One region of the Shewanella sediminis HAW-EB3 genome, then DNA from elsewhere that is predicted to be linked to it. Evidence: predicted binding sites of a transcription regulator. Region 1 holds the regulator's gene; each other region holds the start of a gene.
What was found. The regulator MetJ, encoded in region 1, represses methionine synthesis genes. The targets are predictions, from matches to a motif close to TAGACGTCTAGACGTCTA.
Positions count from the first base shown of each region.

Region 2: the regulator MetJ is predicted to act here: its motif matches at 3,393-3,410, upstream of serA (phosphoglycerate dehydrogenase).
Region 3: the regulator MetJ is predicted to act here: its motif matches at 1,697-1,714, upstream of msrA (peptide-methionine (S)-S-oxide reductase MsrA).

Region 1 is NC_009831.1:4,949,519-4,954,516, forward strand. It holds gene SSED_RS21065 (bifunctional aspartate kinase/homoserine dehydrogenase II) at 1-1,112, opposite strand, end outside; gene metB (cystathionine gamma-synthase) at 1,125-2,285, opposite strand; gene metJ (met regulon transcriptional regulator MetJ) at 2,519-2,833, shown strand; gene SSED_RS21080 (sulfite exporter TauE/SafE family protein) at 2,955-3,689, shown strand; gene traF (conjugal transfer protein TraF) at 3,686-4,735, opposite strand; gene nrfD (NrfD/PsrC family molybdoenzyme membrane anchor subunit) at 4,970-4,998, opposite strand, start outside.
Region 2 is NC_009831.1:4,821,160-4,826,157, forward strand. It holds gene exeM (extracellular exonuclease ExeM) at 1-1,055, opposite strand, end outside; gene SSED_RS20590 (helix-turn-helix transcriptional regulator) at 1,759-2,424, opposite strand; gene SSED_RS20595 (DUF2238 domain-containing protein) at 2,724-3,335, opposite strand; gene serA (phosphoglycerate dehydrogenase) at 3,552-4,787, shown strand; gene ygfZ (tRNA-modifying protein YgfZ) at 4,932-4,998, shown strand, end outside.
Region 3 is NC_009831.1:2,826,455-2,831,452, reverse strand. It holds gene pgm (phosphoglucomutase (alpha-D-glucose-1,6-bisphosphate-dependent)) at 1-806, shown strand, start outside; gene msrA (peptide-methionine (S)-S-oxide reductase MsrA) at 1,155-1,634, opposite strand; gene astE (succinylglutamate desuccinylase) at 1,932-2,975, shown strand; gene SSED_RS12210 (thiamine pyrophosphate-dependent dehydrogenase E1 component subunit alpha) at 3,195-4,373, shown strand; gene SSED_RS12205 (alpha-ketoacid dehydrogenase subunit beta) at 4,377-4,998, shown strand, end outside.

The DNA.
Region 1 (4,998 bases):
AGCAGATCCGATACCCCCGGGACTTCAGATTCGAGGATAGCTCGCACCTGCTGCTGATTCTCATGGGTGAAGGCCAACTCAACCCGGCCATGGGCAAGCTGCCAATGAGCCAAGGGGTTTAGCCCAGACGCTGCCAATAATTCGGCTAAGTTGGAGATCTCGGTGGTGATTCTGAAGTTAAATAGCGACACACTGGCCAGATTGGTCACCACCGGCGCACTGGCCGAAGAACTCCTGGGCGCAATCAGGGTAAAGTCGGTGTGGGATGCATAACTCGAACGTACGGCTAAGCTGACTTCGGTATCGAAAAGAGGTTGCAGAGATCGATTATGCAGTACCGGCGAGCCCAGATGAGCGAGACGGTTTGCCTCATCCAGAGAGAGACTCTTCAGCAATTTAGCATCGTTGATCTTATTGGGGTCGGCATTGAATACCCCTTCGACATCGGTCCAGATGGTCACCCGCTCGATGGCGGCCAGACTGGCGATCAGGGTGGCGCTATAATCGGACCCATTACGTCCCAGCAACAGAGTTTCTCCTCGACTGTTGGCACAGATGAAACCCGTGATAATTAATCTTTCATTGGGATGGTCATTAAGTACTTGCCGAACTCGCTGACGGGACTCGACCAGCATTATCTGCGGCACGCCACCTTCGTCGGCCAATAACAAGGTTCTGGCATCGACATCGCTCGCAGCAACACCAGACTCCCTGAGCAAGGCCGCCAACAGGCGCGCGGACCAGCGCTCACCGAAGCTCACCACTTCGCTGCGTTCGTATTCCTTCAGTTCATCCTGTGAAAACAGACTGATAAGCTGGTACTTATCGATCGACAAACGTTCTCTTAAACTTGTGGCCTGTTCATTAGAAAGCAGCTGCTCGATCAGGTTTTGTTGAAAGCTAATCAACACCTGCAGCTCTTCTTGCCAGAGCTGAGCCGTATCTTTTAACTCTAATAATTTATAAAGAAAGTTGGTGCTCTTACCCGCGGCGGAGACTACGACAAGATCGTCGCTATTGCCGTGAGTGAGAAGGATATGAGCCACACGGCGGTAACAGTCAGCGTCCGCCAGACTGGAACCACCAAATTTATGCAAATGACAACGTGCCATTTCAAACTCCTATTAACAAGCTAATGCCGCTGCAAGTCCTGCCTGTATATCAGCAACTAAATCATCTGCATCTTCAATACCTACAGAAAGACGGATAAGGGTATCTTTCACCCCAGCTTCGGCTCGAGCCTCAGGCTCCATTGCTCTATGGGTCATTGTCGCAGGAACCGCGACTAAACTCTCTACGCCACCTAAACTTTCTGCGACGGAGAACACGCTAAGTTGCTCGAGGAAGGCCACTAACTCGGCTTCTCCCCCCTTAAGCTCGAAACTTAACATTGCGCCGAAGCCTTTTTGTTGTTTCGCGGCGATCTCATGACCGGGGTGATCCTTAAGGCCCGGATAATAAACTTTATCGACGACACTACTCGCTGTCAGCGTATCCAGTACTCTTTGGGCGTTCGCCTGATGCTCTCGAATACGTACGGCAAGGGTACGAATACCACGTAACGTCAGATAGCTATCGAACGCCGAGCCGGTCAGGCCTAAGGTATTTGACCACCAGTGCAATAACTCCCCTAACTCCTCGTCTTTAGCTACCACGGCGCCGCCAACCACATCACTGTGTCCATTTATATATTTGGTCGTAGAGTGGATAACGATATCCGCACCGAGCAGCAGAGGTTGCTGCAAGATAGGCGAAAGGAACGTGTTGTCTACCACTACGAGAGCATCGACTGCATGACTCGCCTTCGCGATAGCCTCGATATCGACCACGCGCAGCAGTGGGTTTGAGGGTGTCTCGAGCCAAACCATCTTAGGGTTTTGCGCTATAGCATCTTGTAGGGCTAACTCATCGGTCTGATCGACAACAGCCAACTTAAACTGGCCCTTCTTCGCTAAGTTGGTAAACAAGCGGTAGCTACCGCCATAGCAGTCATGGGGAACCACTAACAGATCATCGGGGCCCAACAGACTCGTCACCAGAGTAATTGCCGCCATCCCGGTACAGGTCACGACACCCGTTGCTCCCTTTTCTAATCCGGCGATAGCATCTCCAAGGATTGAGCGGGTCGGATTCCCCGAGCGACTATAATCAAAATCTCTGGGATTCTTGTGCCCGTCGAAAGAGTAATTAGTAGAAAGGTAGATTGGTGGTACGACCGCACCATACTGAGTATCAGACTCAATCCCTTGACGGACTGCAATTGTGGCTAACTTACGTTCGGTCATCTACATCTCCTAAACTATTTACTGAACATCATACTTCATTTCAATTGACACAAATAGATGTCTGGACGTCTAAATGTACCTAAGCTAAAAGCCATCGTCAACAACTTATAGCCATTTAGACGTCCAAACATATAGAAATCTATTTGCAATTGTCGCAAATAAGAGGCAATAATTTGACTGTACAAATTAAAGGGTTAAAATCTGCCCCGAATTTTGAATTTACAGGTGAGTCAATGACTGAGTGGAATGGCGATTATATCAGCCCATATGCTGAACACGGCAAGAAGAATGAACAGGTAAAGAAGATTACCGTGTCAATTCCCTTGAAAGTGCTTAAGGTTCTGACTGATGAGCGTACTCGTCGTCAGGTCAATAACCTGCGCCACGCAACTAACAGTGAACTCCTGTGTGAAGCATTCTTGCATGCCTATACCGGTCAGCCGTTGCCAAATGATGAAGATCTGTCTAAAGATAAACCTGACAGTATTCCGGCAGAGGTGAAACGCTTGATGGATGAGATGGGAATTGAGTGGGAAGATGTAGAGTAACCTTTACTCTTGTTCAGTCAATTTCAGGGATCGCTATGCGATCCCTGTTTGTTTCAGCCGCTCACGATTTCAGATAAATTATTCTTCAGCAACTAAACAGGATTAACCGAGAGAAGATGCAGTGCTTTCAATAATCGACCCAACCAGCTTACTCTTAGCCTCGATCATCATCTTCTTCGGTGCCCTCACCCAAAGCCTTATCGGTTTCGGTCTTGCTGTCGTGGCAACCCCCTTGCTCTATCTCGTCGATCCACAACTGGTGCCTGCTCCCGTTATTGTTATGGGGTTTTCTATCTCATTGCTGACACTCTTCAGAGAGCGTAGCTCTCTGGAATTTAACGGATTGCAATATGCTCTTCTCGGCCGTATTCCGGGCGGTTTTCTTGGGGCAGCTTTACTGATATTTGCCCCTCAGCCCGTTCTGGGGCTGGCAATAGCCGGAATCGTCGCCTCAGCCGTTATTCTCAGTCTGATGAAGTTCAACTTAAAGGTTAATCGAAAAAGTTTATTTGCCGCAGGATTCGTATCCGGAATATTCGGTAACATCGCCGCCATCGGCGGGCCGCCAATGGCAATATTGCTTTCGGGCAAAGATGCCAGCCAGTTTCGCGCCGCTCTATCGGCCTTCTTTATCTTTAGCTCTACGATCGCACTGGCGATCTTAGCCATAACCGGATTATTAACTATCGAACACCTATGGCTGTCACTGATGTTATTGCCTGGGGTGATATTAGGCTATCTGGTCTCGGGACGTCTGGTTGGCCATATCGATAAGAATAAAACCAAAAAAATGACCCTGCTACTCTGCTCGGTGAGTGCCTTACTGTTGACGATAAAGTCGATAGCAGAGCTTTAAAAATGATAAGAGGTTTTCAGTACACCGCCGATGGCGTCATCGCTGCTGACCATACCTGTGAAATCGAGAGAGAATACCTGGCCAAGTTCGACTCCGGTTCCCAATGAATAGACACTTGCCCTATTGTCCTTCATATCATGACGATAACCCAAACGCAGTGCCAACCAATCCGTCGCTCGCACCTCCCCTTTGAATCGCCAGTACTGGGTACCCACAGTTTCATCGAAACGTTTAATAGGGTTAAGGTCAATATCCGTCGTAAAAGTCAGACGATTCCAGTCATAGGCGACACCAGCCGCAAATTTGGGATCGACTCGATAGCTAAGCGTTTTGCCTTGAGACTCTACCGCCTCCAACTCTTTGCTTATCAGGTCTCGCCCGGACATGGCAACGACTAACCCCTCCACAGGCTCCATTGCAACACCGATATCCAGATTGAATGTGGTTTCATCACTTCGATAACTGGCATCATCTAACTCTCTAGGCTCAAAGCTATTGATAACCGCTTCATAATTATAGGTATCGATCTTTTGCAGTTTTGGAGAAACACCAACAGATATCGGCATATTTACAATTGAGAGGGGAAAACTTAGCGCAACACCAAAATCAGAAACGGCCCCTGCAACAAGAATACCTTTAGAATCGAGATCCATAAGCTCAGCTTCCTGCACCTTCAGAGCCTCCGACGACTCGAACGCCTCGATATCGATTGCATTAACACCAATGGCATCGGCATAAGTGTTGTAAAATACGTTCATCTGAACGCTTTCATTCACAGCCACGACCGAAAAATCCCCGTGCGCATCATAGGAGGCGCTAGCCCCCACCGTCGGCAGAGATAAGGCAGAATCATCAAATTTAAGGGAGTCTAATGCCAGCAGAGCCGGATTAATAAATAGAGGATTTTCACTACTCGATGGCAGGCTCCGAGCCCCTTCCATCGCAGGCACAAGATTGCCCCAAACTTCGTCACTCAGTTGCTCTGCAAACGATGACGAGAGAGGGGAAAGCAAGAGATAGCATAATGCCAGTTTGAACAGTTTCATCCATTCAGCCTTTTCGATTTTCATTTTTTATTGTAATTTGAGCTTCATCATTCTCAATTAAAGATAGTCGATGGATCGGAATAGTGTGCGGATAAAAAGTAGATTTTTTATTGATGACTTTTTGCTTATCTCGAAGAGTTACATCTCCAATATTCGGAACAAAAAAGCCCGAAACCATTCAGATTCCGGGCTAAAACAACACTTTGCAGATAAATTGTTTATGATGAACAACAGCTAGTAGATGTAACTTTGCCCCGCGTAAA
Region 2 (4,998 bases), 130 kb from region 1:
TCATAGTCATAACCGAAGCTACGAGTGACCTTCATATCGCTGCCGGCATCGAGCATAATTTGCATGCCCTCATAACGATTCATAGCCTGGGTTAAGCTCTCACCTTCGGCAACATAGAAGGGTGCAGGAGATGGCATCTGACCAATCTCACCTATGTCCATCTTCTTGTCTTTCTTAATATCGACCTGAGTCAGGCCATAGTAGTCTTTGACCTTGCCTTGCACGCAGACCCGCACTCCGGGCTGAATAGCCTCGGGCGCCGCCTCTCCCAGGTAAACAAAAACGCCATCAGAGGTGTCAGGTGAACCATCACCGACGACTTCCTGCAAGTAGAAGCCCTTAAACAGACTCTCACCTCGGGCGGTAACCACACCACTGATGGTCACCTCGTCTGCCGACGCGTATTTTCCGTCTTCGATTAACGGACTCTTGCGCTCCGATCCCTGAACATCATAGATGGGCGTGATTGCTTCGCCCACACAGCTAAAGGCAGGCTCGACGGGCGTACTGCCTCCACCGAAATCACCACTGCGTGCGCCTAGACCACTAAAGGTGTTCTTAGCTTTTTTCGTCCACTGGCTCTGAACATAGTCGGCACTGGCCGCAGTCACATCCGCTTTGCGCTCCATCGTGACATCTTTCGCCCAGTCACCCGTTGTGCCTACCTCGCCCAGAATATCAACCAAGGTGCCATCTTTGATGAGGCCGACCTTGTCATCACCATTGAAGTAAATGGTCGCTAACCGGGAGTCGATGGCCGAATCCAGGCTAATGGTATTTCTCGAATCCTTGTTACTGATCACCTTAACGGCATTGGCTGCCAGCGTGCTGTCGAGCGCTATGATGGTCTTAGGCGTAGTCTCGCCCTTTGAGTAGTAGACCAGTGAGTAACCGGACAGATCGACGGTCGCCGATCCTGAATTATATATTTCAACGGCCTTGTTCCAGCCTGAACCCTCAACGTATTCGCTGATCAGTATGTCGGCATTGGCCACTGCCGGCATCGTCGCAGCCATCGCCAGCGCCAACACTGACAATCTTTTAACATTATCCATTTTCTTTAACCCCATTTTTATAATATTACCGCTAACTTCTGTTAACGTGCGCAGCAATTGTTACAGAGTTTTATGACAAAAAAAAGAAGGGGGAATCACACTTTTCACTGCATAAGTATCTGTTAAACAAGAATAAAAACCCACGCATTAGCTCCTTATAAGAACAGGCAGAGAGTATATTAGCTTTATAAAGTGAAAATCATGCACTTAAGCAAGAACAGGGGGGGAAGTATTTTTGTATACAATGATGCATTGTCACACTCACTGCTTTTATAAAGCGCTAAAAATAATTTATAAATCTGCTACTACAGGCTGAAAATAGTCTGTAAATCTCTTTAAACAGCTTCAAAAAGGCTTTTTACAAAGATAAAAAGCGGCCGCCAATTGGCTTAGCCGGGAAAGATTAAGACACCTTTCTAAGAACACAGCTCGAACTATCTTATAACCGTGAGTCTGGTAGGTTTGAGCCCATCGCTGTTTTTCAATCCAGTCGACGCGAATGTTGATGATTGAGTCTTTCAAGAGGGGCTATACCATGAGCACCTTTCTAGAGCTTTCCACCTAAGAGCAGAGCTCGAAGTGGCTCTGGTAGGTTTGAGCCCATCGAAGTAGTTCTACGCGAATGTGGATGATTGAGTCTTTCAAGAGACGGATTCCATAAGCACCGTGCTAAAAGCTCCACCTCTTTTCTACGAACACGTTTCTATGAACAAAGTTCAAAATGACTCTGGTAGGTTTGAGCCCAGCGGAGTAATTCTACACGGTTGCGTGATTGAGTCTTTCTGAAGATAGATGAGATGTGTGCCTTCACCGTGTGCTCACTGATGCAAAGGTTATGGGCGATCTCTTTATTTCTGGCTCCACTGGAGACTAATTGAATGATGGTACGCTCCCGTTTCGTGAGCATCTCCAGCATAGCCACCGTCTCTTGAGAATAATCATTGGCACTGTCTAATCGCTTCACAAGATGACGAAACATCTTGCTGATCAAGGTTCTGTCATACCATAACTCGTCGGCGACCATCTTTCTCAGACCGGTTAAGAGCAGATCCATACGCTGATCGGCATAGAGGAGCCCACGGATCCCCAATAACAGCGCCGTTTCAGGCTCCAGCTTATCGCGATCGACTTGATATAGAGCGACGGGGACATGAGGCACCAGACGAGAGGCCAGTAAAGGGATCCCTTTACTGTCGAGTGCTGCACCTTCTTGTGAAATTAGGTAGAAACTATCACCGTCCCTTTCAGGCTCTAAATCAGACACCTGCTTTACGATACGGGTCTTTAATCCGATAGATTCAGCCAAGATGGCCAGATGGCATGGGGCTGCAACTTGGTGCAAAAACACTAACCCGTCAATTTTACTCATTCACTTCTCTCCCTGAAAAGTTACCTCGATGCAATGAAGGCTTCCCTATCAATCTCAATGATGACTATTTTGAACAGTTTTAGTAAGTTTGACTAGCCTTACATGTAACAAAAAAGCGATAAAAGTTAAAATTACGTAAACCACCATAAATAACCCTATTAAGTACTTTAAATCAGCTTATCGATCTGTCGATTATGAAGTCGTGACAATAAAAACACACTCATAACCGCACCCAACAGCGCCATCCCCATATCTGAAGTTCGAATATTCCAGATATAACCACTTCTCTCGCAATGGTCCTATGGAGTACCTAGTTTAAGTTGGCAGATCTGTTTATCGTGAAGCCGTGATAATAGAAGCACACTCATAACCGCACCCAACAGCGCCATCCCCATATCAGATTGAGTGTCCCAGATATAACCTTGAGTGCCGAGAAATGCTTCGGCATCTTCACCGGTTAACAGTGCGACCCACCACTCAATCAGTTCATAGAAAGCCGAGAATGCGAGGGCGAAACAGACAGCCAAAAAATTGCACCAGTGACCCGGCTTCACCACCTCCCTTCTGATAAATATCTCTCTGGCTAATATAACAGGGACAAAACCTTGAGCTAAATGGCCCAGCTTGTCGTAATTATTTCTATCTCCATCAACAAGTTGTGATATCCAATCAAAAAGTGGAACCTCAGCATAGGTATAATGACCGCCTACCATCAGGATGACACAATGGATCAATATAAGCAGGTAAGCCAAAGGGCTCATCGGGAAGCGATTGCGGCTAAAAAATAGCACAGGTAGAGCGATTAATGCCGGCAAGACCTCAAGAAACCAGGTGAACTGATCCTTCGGCCCTATAGCCGACCAGATCAGTACAGAGAAAAAAACGATTAGCCAGATGACGCGTTTATTCAAAATTGGAACCTCTTAGTACAAATTAATCATATTGTTTTATCACCAGAATAATGACTTTAGCCATCTAGCCCTCCACAGTGAACAAAAAAAGTGCTATTTTGGTTGAGCATTGACAGATCATAGCCAAACTCCACCATTATGCAGGGTTCTGCAAGTGAGCGTTGTTTGGTGAAAACAAATAATATAATACCAATAACCGAAGAGGGTACCTAAATCATGGCGAAACATTCGCTGGACAAGGATAAGATCAAGATCCTGCTGTTGGAAGGCGTCCACCAATCTGCGGTAGATGTACTCGAACGTGCGGGCTATACCAACATTGAATACCACAAAGCATCCCTCGGGGAGGAGGCACTCATCGCCTCTATTAAGGATGCACATTTTGTCGGTCTTCGTTCCCGTACTCAGCTTTCGGAAACGGTATTGAGTCAGGCTGACAAATTGGTCGGTATTGGTTGCTTCTGTATAGGCACCAATCAGGTAAACCTTAAGGTTGCAGAGAAGTTGGGCATACCTGTATTTAATGCACCGTTTTCTAACACACGAAGCGTTGCAGAGTTAGTATTGGGCGAGATTATCATGCTCCTGCGTGGCATTCCGCAGCGTAATGCTATGGCACACAGAGGCGGATGGTTAAAGAGTGCCAGCGGTAGCTTCGAAGCTCGTGGAAAAACCTTAGGTGTTATCGGTTACGGTCATATTGGTACTCAGCTTGGTATCTTAGCTGAAACCTTAGGCATGAGAGTGATCTTCTTCGATATCGAAGATAAGTTGCCTCTTGGTAACGCCCAACAGATCCACTCTATGCAGGAGTTGATGACTCTTGCCGATGTGGTCAGTCTGCATGTACCCGAGACCCCACAGACCAAAGAGATGATCGGCGAAGCCGAACTTGCCTGCATGAAGAAGGGCAGCATCTTGATCAATGCCTCTCGCGGAACCGTTGTCGATATCGACGCGCTGGCATCTGTGCTCGAAGCAGACAAGATTGCCGGTGCGGCAATCGATGTGTTCCCTGTCGAACCGAAATCCAACGATGATGAGTTTATCAGCCCTCTTCGTGGCTTAGATAATGTCATCTTGACGCCGCACGTCGGTGGAAGTACGCAGGAAGCTCAGGAAAATATCGGCATCGAAGTGGCCGGAAAACTGGCTAAATACTCAGACAATGGCTCGACCATGACTGCAGTAAACTTCCCCGAGGTATCACTGGCACAACATAAAGATACCTCTCGTCTGCTGCATATTCATCATAACCAACCAGGTGTGTTAATTCAGATTAACCAAGCCTTTGCAGAGAAAGGGATCAACATCGCGGCCCAGTACCTGCAGACGACTAACGAAATCGGTTATGTTGTGATGGAAGTTGACTCAGACCAAGCCGAGGAAGCTCTGGAGCAGATGAAGACAATCGATGGCACTATCCGTACTCGCTTGCTTCATTCACACTAAGGGCTCCCCCAAAGCAGACCTTTGGTTGTAACAGGACAGATATGGCGCGCTCAATTGCAAAATTGTGCGCGCCATTTATTTAAGTAATCTTCAATTGGTATTACAATCACCCTCTCTCAACGCCTAACATTCCAGGAAAATGATATGACGACTTCAGTTTCTCAGCTCGATTGGAACTTGAATGATCCGCTTCCATCGCTTGTTTTTTCAG
Region 3 (4,998 bases), 2.1 Mb from region 1:
CTTATGCCATGGCCGGACTCTTGAAACATCAGGACAAATTCGATCTCTGTGTGGGGAATGATCCCGATTATGATCGTCACGGTATCGTTTGTCCGGGTAGCGGATTGATGAACCCAAACCATTTTCTGGCCGTCGCTATCGATTATCTGCTCACGCACAGGCCATTGTGGTCACAAAAATTGGTGATAGGTAAGACCTTAGTTTCAAGCTCAATGATAGATAAGGTGTGTGCACAGCATCAGCGAATGATGAGTGAAGTTCCCGTCGGATTTAAATGGTTCGTCGATGGTCTTGCCAAAGCGCAATTTGCTTTCGGTGGAGAGGAGAGTGCGGGCGCGGCATTTTTAAGACGCGATGGCACTACCTGGTGCACCGATAAGGACGGATTTATCTTAGCCCTATTGGCTGCCGAAATTCTGGCTGTCACAGGTAAGACACCGGCCGAACGTTATAAGGAATTGGTCGCCCGGCACGGGGAAAGCTTCTATACCCGTGTCGATAGCCCTGTCAGCGCCGAAAAGAAAGCCAAATTTGCCGACATTATTGCTAATGATGTCGATGTGAATGTCTTAGGTACGACTGACTTAGGCGGTGAGTCTATCCAGGATGTCATGAGCCGGGCACCTGGCAACAATGCCAACATAGGTGGTATCAAGGTTGTCACCGAAAACGCTTGGTTTGCGGCGCGTCCCTCGGGTACCGAAGCCCTGTTTAAGATCTATGGCGAAAGCTTTATCAGTCAAGCTCACTTAGAGCAGGTGATAAGTGAGGCTCAGTCGATTATCGATCGTATGTTGAAGAATTAACAGTACTAATCAGTTTCCAGGTTCTCGGTTCCAGCTTGTGGGTATTATTCCTATTGCCTGGAACCTGTGCCTCTTAATACCAGTTGTATTAAATATGTAATCAATTCAGAGCCCCTCAGGGTTTTCAATTCAAGGCACATTGATGAAAAAATGGCCACTCCCTTTTAAGTCAATGTAAAGTAGAAGTGGAAGGCCTGAGGCGCTCACGTAGTGCGGTTTTCAAAGCCCTTTATGCTGCGGTGAATGCTTTCGATATAGAATAACTATTAGCTTCAATCATACAACTTGCCTACAGAGCTTTGAATTCCCGCTGAATGGTAAGATATTTAGTACAATTGGTATAACACTTTAGTAAGAGATGTGACAACTGGGTAAGTTGTTTTTTTCCAGGTAGTTCTGATGGTATTCTTCGGCTCGGTTAAATTGTAATACCGGAACAATCTCCGTCACTATCTGCCTCTCTCCCCATTTTCCACTACGGGCTAAGTCCAATTTAGATTGTTCAGCCACGGCTTTTTGCGCTTTAGAGTGAAAGAATATGGCACTACGATATTGTGAGCCGATGTCTCCACCCTGGCGATTTAAGCTGGTTGGATTATGGTTCTGCCAGAATACGGCTAACACCTGTTCGTAAGACACCTGGTTTTCATCGAACTCTACCTGAACGACTTCAGCATGTCCCGTCTCTCCGGATTTGACCTCCGTGTAGCTGTTAGCGGAATCATGACCACCCATATATCCGCAGCTGGTTTTTGTCACTCCCTGGATCTGATTGAAAAAGTACTCAACACCCCAAAAACAACCTGCACCAAATGTCGCTATGGCCATACACTACCTCTCTTTAATTATTTACACGACCCAAATCTGATGCACTTAACGTTGCGAACGTCTGGACGGCTAGATGTCTGCATTGTGTTTCACTTCGGGGATAAAAGCAAACAGAAATTGAAATACTTGAGCTAACCTTGTGGCTAAAGGCGATTTCCGCCGCCGATAAATGGCTGATGTGGGCGTAAAATGCTAGTATCCTTGTTCGAGCTTTCATAAAAACTATAAAAGGATCCTGCGTGTAGATGTCTGTTTTCCAGAACATATCTTTGTGCAGGAACAATTAAGGAGTATCTCGTGTTTCAAGCGCTAAAAGAGTCGAAGGACTTTTTAAATCTCACCCTTGCTCATCCTCAACATATCGATGAAACCTGTTCATTTTCGGTAGGTGACCATACTCAAGTAGAAGTATGGGATACCGGTGTTATCGTATTTGAACCTAAAGTTAATCAAGCCAAAGATATTGTCCTCTCCTGTGCCGTACACGGGAATGAGACTGCACCGATAGAATTGTGCAACGAGCTGGTTACAGCGCTGCTTGAAGAGAAACTTATCGCTAAACAAAGGGTGCTTTTTTTGTTTGGTAACCCAGCGGCTATTATCAATGGAACCCGTTTTATCGATGAAAACTTAAATCGACTATTTAATGGGGCACATTCATCCGGTGAAGGTCTGGTTAACCCGGAAAGGATCCGAGCCAAGAAACTTGAATTTTATGTCGACAAGTTTTTTGCAGGTCAGAGAGAAGAGCGTCATCGTATTCATTATGATCTTCACACGGCCATTCGCGGCTCAAAGCATGAAAAATTTGCTATCTACCCTTATCGTCCGGGAAGAAAGTTTAGTGGTGAGCAGATCATGTTTCTTGAGGCATGCGGTATCGATACCGTCCTTTTTCATCATGAACCTACGACCACCTTCAGCTATTTCTCATCTCTGAATTATCAGGCCGATGCATTTACCATCGAACTGGGGAAAGTCTTGCCCATGGGGCAAAATGACATGACTCGCTTCATTGCGCTGAAGGAGATGTTAAACAGACTGATAGGCAATGATCCACTCGAGTTGTCCGCTTTCGATGTAAACAAGGTCAATCTTTATCAAGTCTGCCGTGCTATTAACAAAGAGTTTGATGATTTCGAATTCACCTTCACCAATGATGTCGAAAATTTTACATCCTTTCCAGAAGGTTACATCCTGGCGAAAGAGGGCGGCAACAATATCAAGGTTGAACATAAAGTTGAGGCGATTGTCTTTCCTAATGCCAAAGTACCCGTGGGGCAGAGAACCGTGCTTTGCTTAAAGCCTGCAACGACAGAGAATATCGATTTAGGTAACTAATCTCTATCGACTGGACTGACATACAATGAACAGGGTCAGTTCGGGTATTGTAAAGCTAAAGATACGCGCAAGGCCGAGGTTAGTTTTATTAAGCGGGTGAGAATAGTTGATAGGTAGTTTACGTTAACGTAATGTTTCTCCCGCGTATTACAAAAATTGGCGTTCTCTATGTAGAGAGCACACTAAATAACAAATGCACTCAGCTGATAAGAGAATAGTATGAGCAACGCAACAAGCCATAATGAAACTGTCCATCGCGTCAGTTTTCTCGATAAGGACTCTGTGTCAGTCCCTATTTTAAAGATATTGCAAGCGGACGGTACAGTGTATGAAAATGCTGTTCTGCCCACGATAGGTCAAGAACTGGCAACAAAAATTCACGATACTTGTGTTTTTACACGAGTGTTGGATGAACGTATGTTAGGCGCTCAACGTCAGGGTCGTATCAGTTTTTATATGACCTGTACCGGTGAGGAAGCCTCAATCATAGGCAGTGTGGCATCGCTAGATAGCGATGATGTCATCTTAGCCCAGTACCGTGAGCATGCTGCGATACGTTACCGTGGTTTTTCTACTGAGCAGTTTATGAATCAGCTGTTCAGTAATGAGAAAGATCTGGGTAAGGGACGGCAGATGCCGATCCATTATGGCTCTGCCGAGCTTAACTATCAGACTATCTCCTCTCCACTGGCTACCCAAATACCTCAGGCATCCGGCGTGGGGTACAGCTTGAAGATGCAAGATAAGCGTAATGTCGCCGTTTGTTACTTCGGTGAAGGCGCCGCTTCGGAAGGCGACTTTCATGCGGGATTAAATATGGCGGCAGTACTTAAGTCACCGACCATCTTTTTCTGCCGCAATAATGGTTATGCCATCTCAACGCCAACCAGCGAGCAGTTTATGGGCAACGGTATTGCCAGTCGCGGTCCGGGGTACGGCATACACACCATACGCGTAGATGGTAATGACATGCTGGCGGTTTTAGCGGCGACACAACAGGCGCGTGCTCATGCTATCCACAATAAAGAACCTGTTCTGATCGAGGCGATGACCTATCGACTCGGTGCTCATTCGTCCTCAGATGATCCATCGGGTTATCGTTCTAAAGAGGAAGAGGCCAAATGGCAGACACATGATCCGGTTAAACGTTTCAAATTATGGATGATTAACAAGGGCTGGCTGACTGAAAAACAAGATGCAGACCTGTATGAGAAATACCGTAAAGAGGTACTTGCCGAATTAAAACTTGCAGAAAAACGTCCGATGTCGATGCTCGATACCATAGTTGAGGACGTTTATGATGCGCCAACGCCTAGGTTACAACAGCAGTTGAAATCCCTTAAGAAGCATCTGAACAAGTACCCTGATTCATATCCTAAAAGTGTAGGGAGAGGTTAAGTCGTGGCAAAAATTAATATGTTACAAGCCATCAATGACGCGCTTTCACTTGTATTGGAGACTGACGATAAGGCCATTTTGTTTGGTGAAGATGTCGGACATTTCGGTGGAGTATTTCGTGCGACTTCCGGTCTGCAGGAAAAATACGGAAAAGAGCGTTGCTTCAATACCCCATTGACTGAGCAGGGGATCGCCGGTTTCGCAAATGGATTAGCCTCTAACGGAATGACGGCGATAGCCGAGATTCAGTTTGCCGATTATATTTTTCCGGCCATCGATCAAATTGTGAATGAATCGGCTAAATTCAGGTATCGCAGTGGTAATGAATTTAATGTGGGTGGCATTACCTACCGTACACCTTACGGTGGCGGTATAGCCGGCGGCCATTATCATTCTCAGTCTCCGGAAGCTTATTTTACCCAAACTGCGGGTTTAAAAGTCGTGGTTCCGCGTAATGCCTATCAGGCTAAAGGCTTATTACTCGCCTCTATCCGAGATAAAAACCCGGTTGTTTTTTTTGAGCCTAAGCGTCTCTATCGCGCCAACATTGGGGAAGTGCCCGATGGCGATTATGAAATTGAGCTAGGCAAGGCAGAAGTCGTCCGCGAAGGTAAAGATATCACTC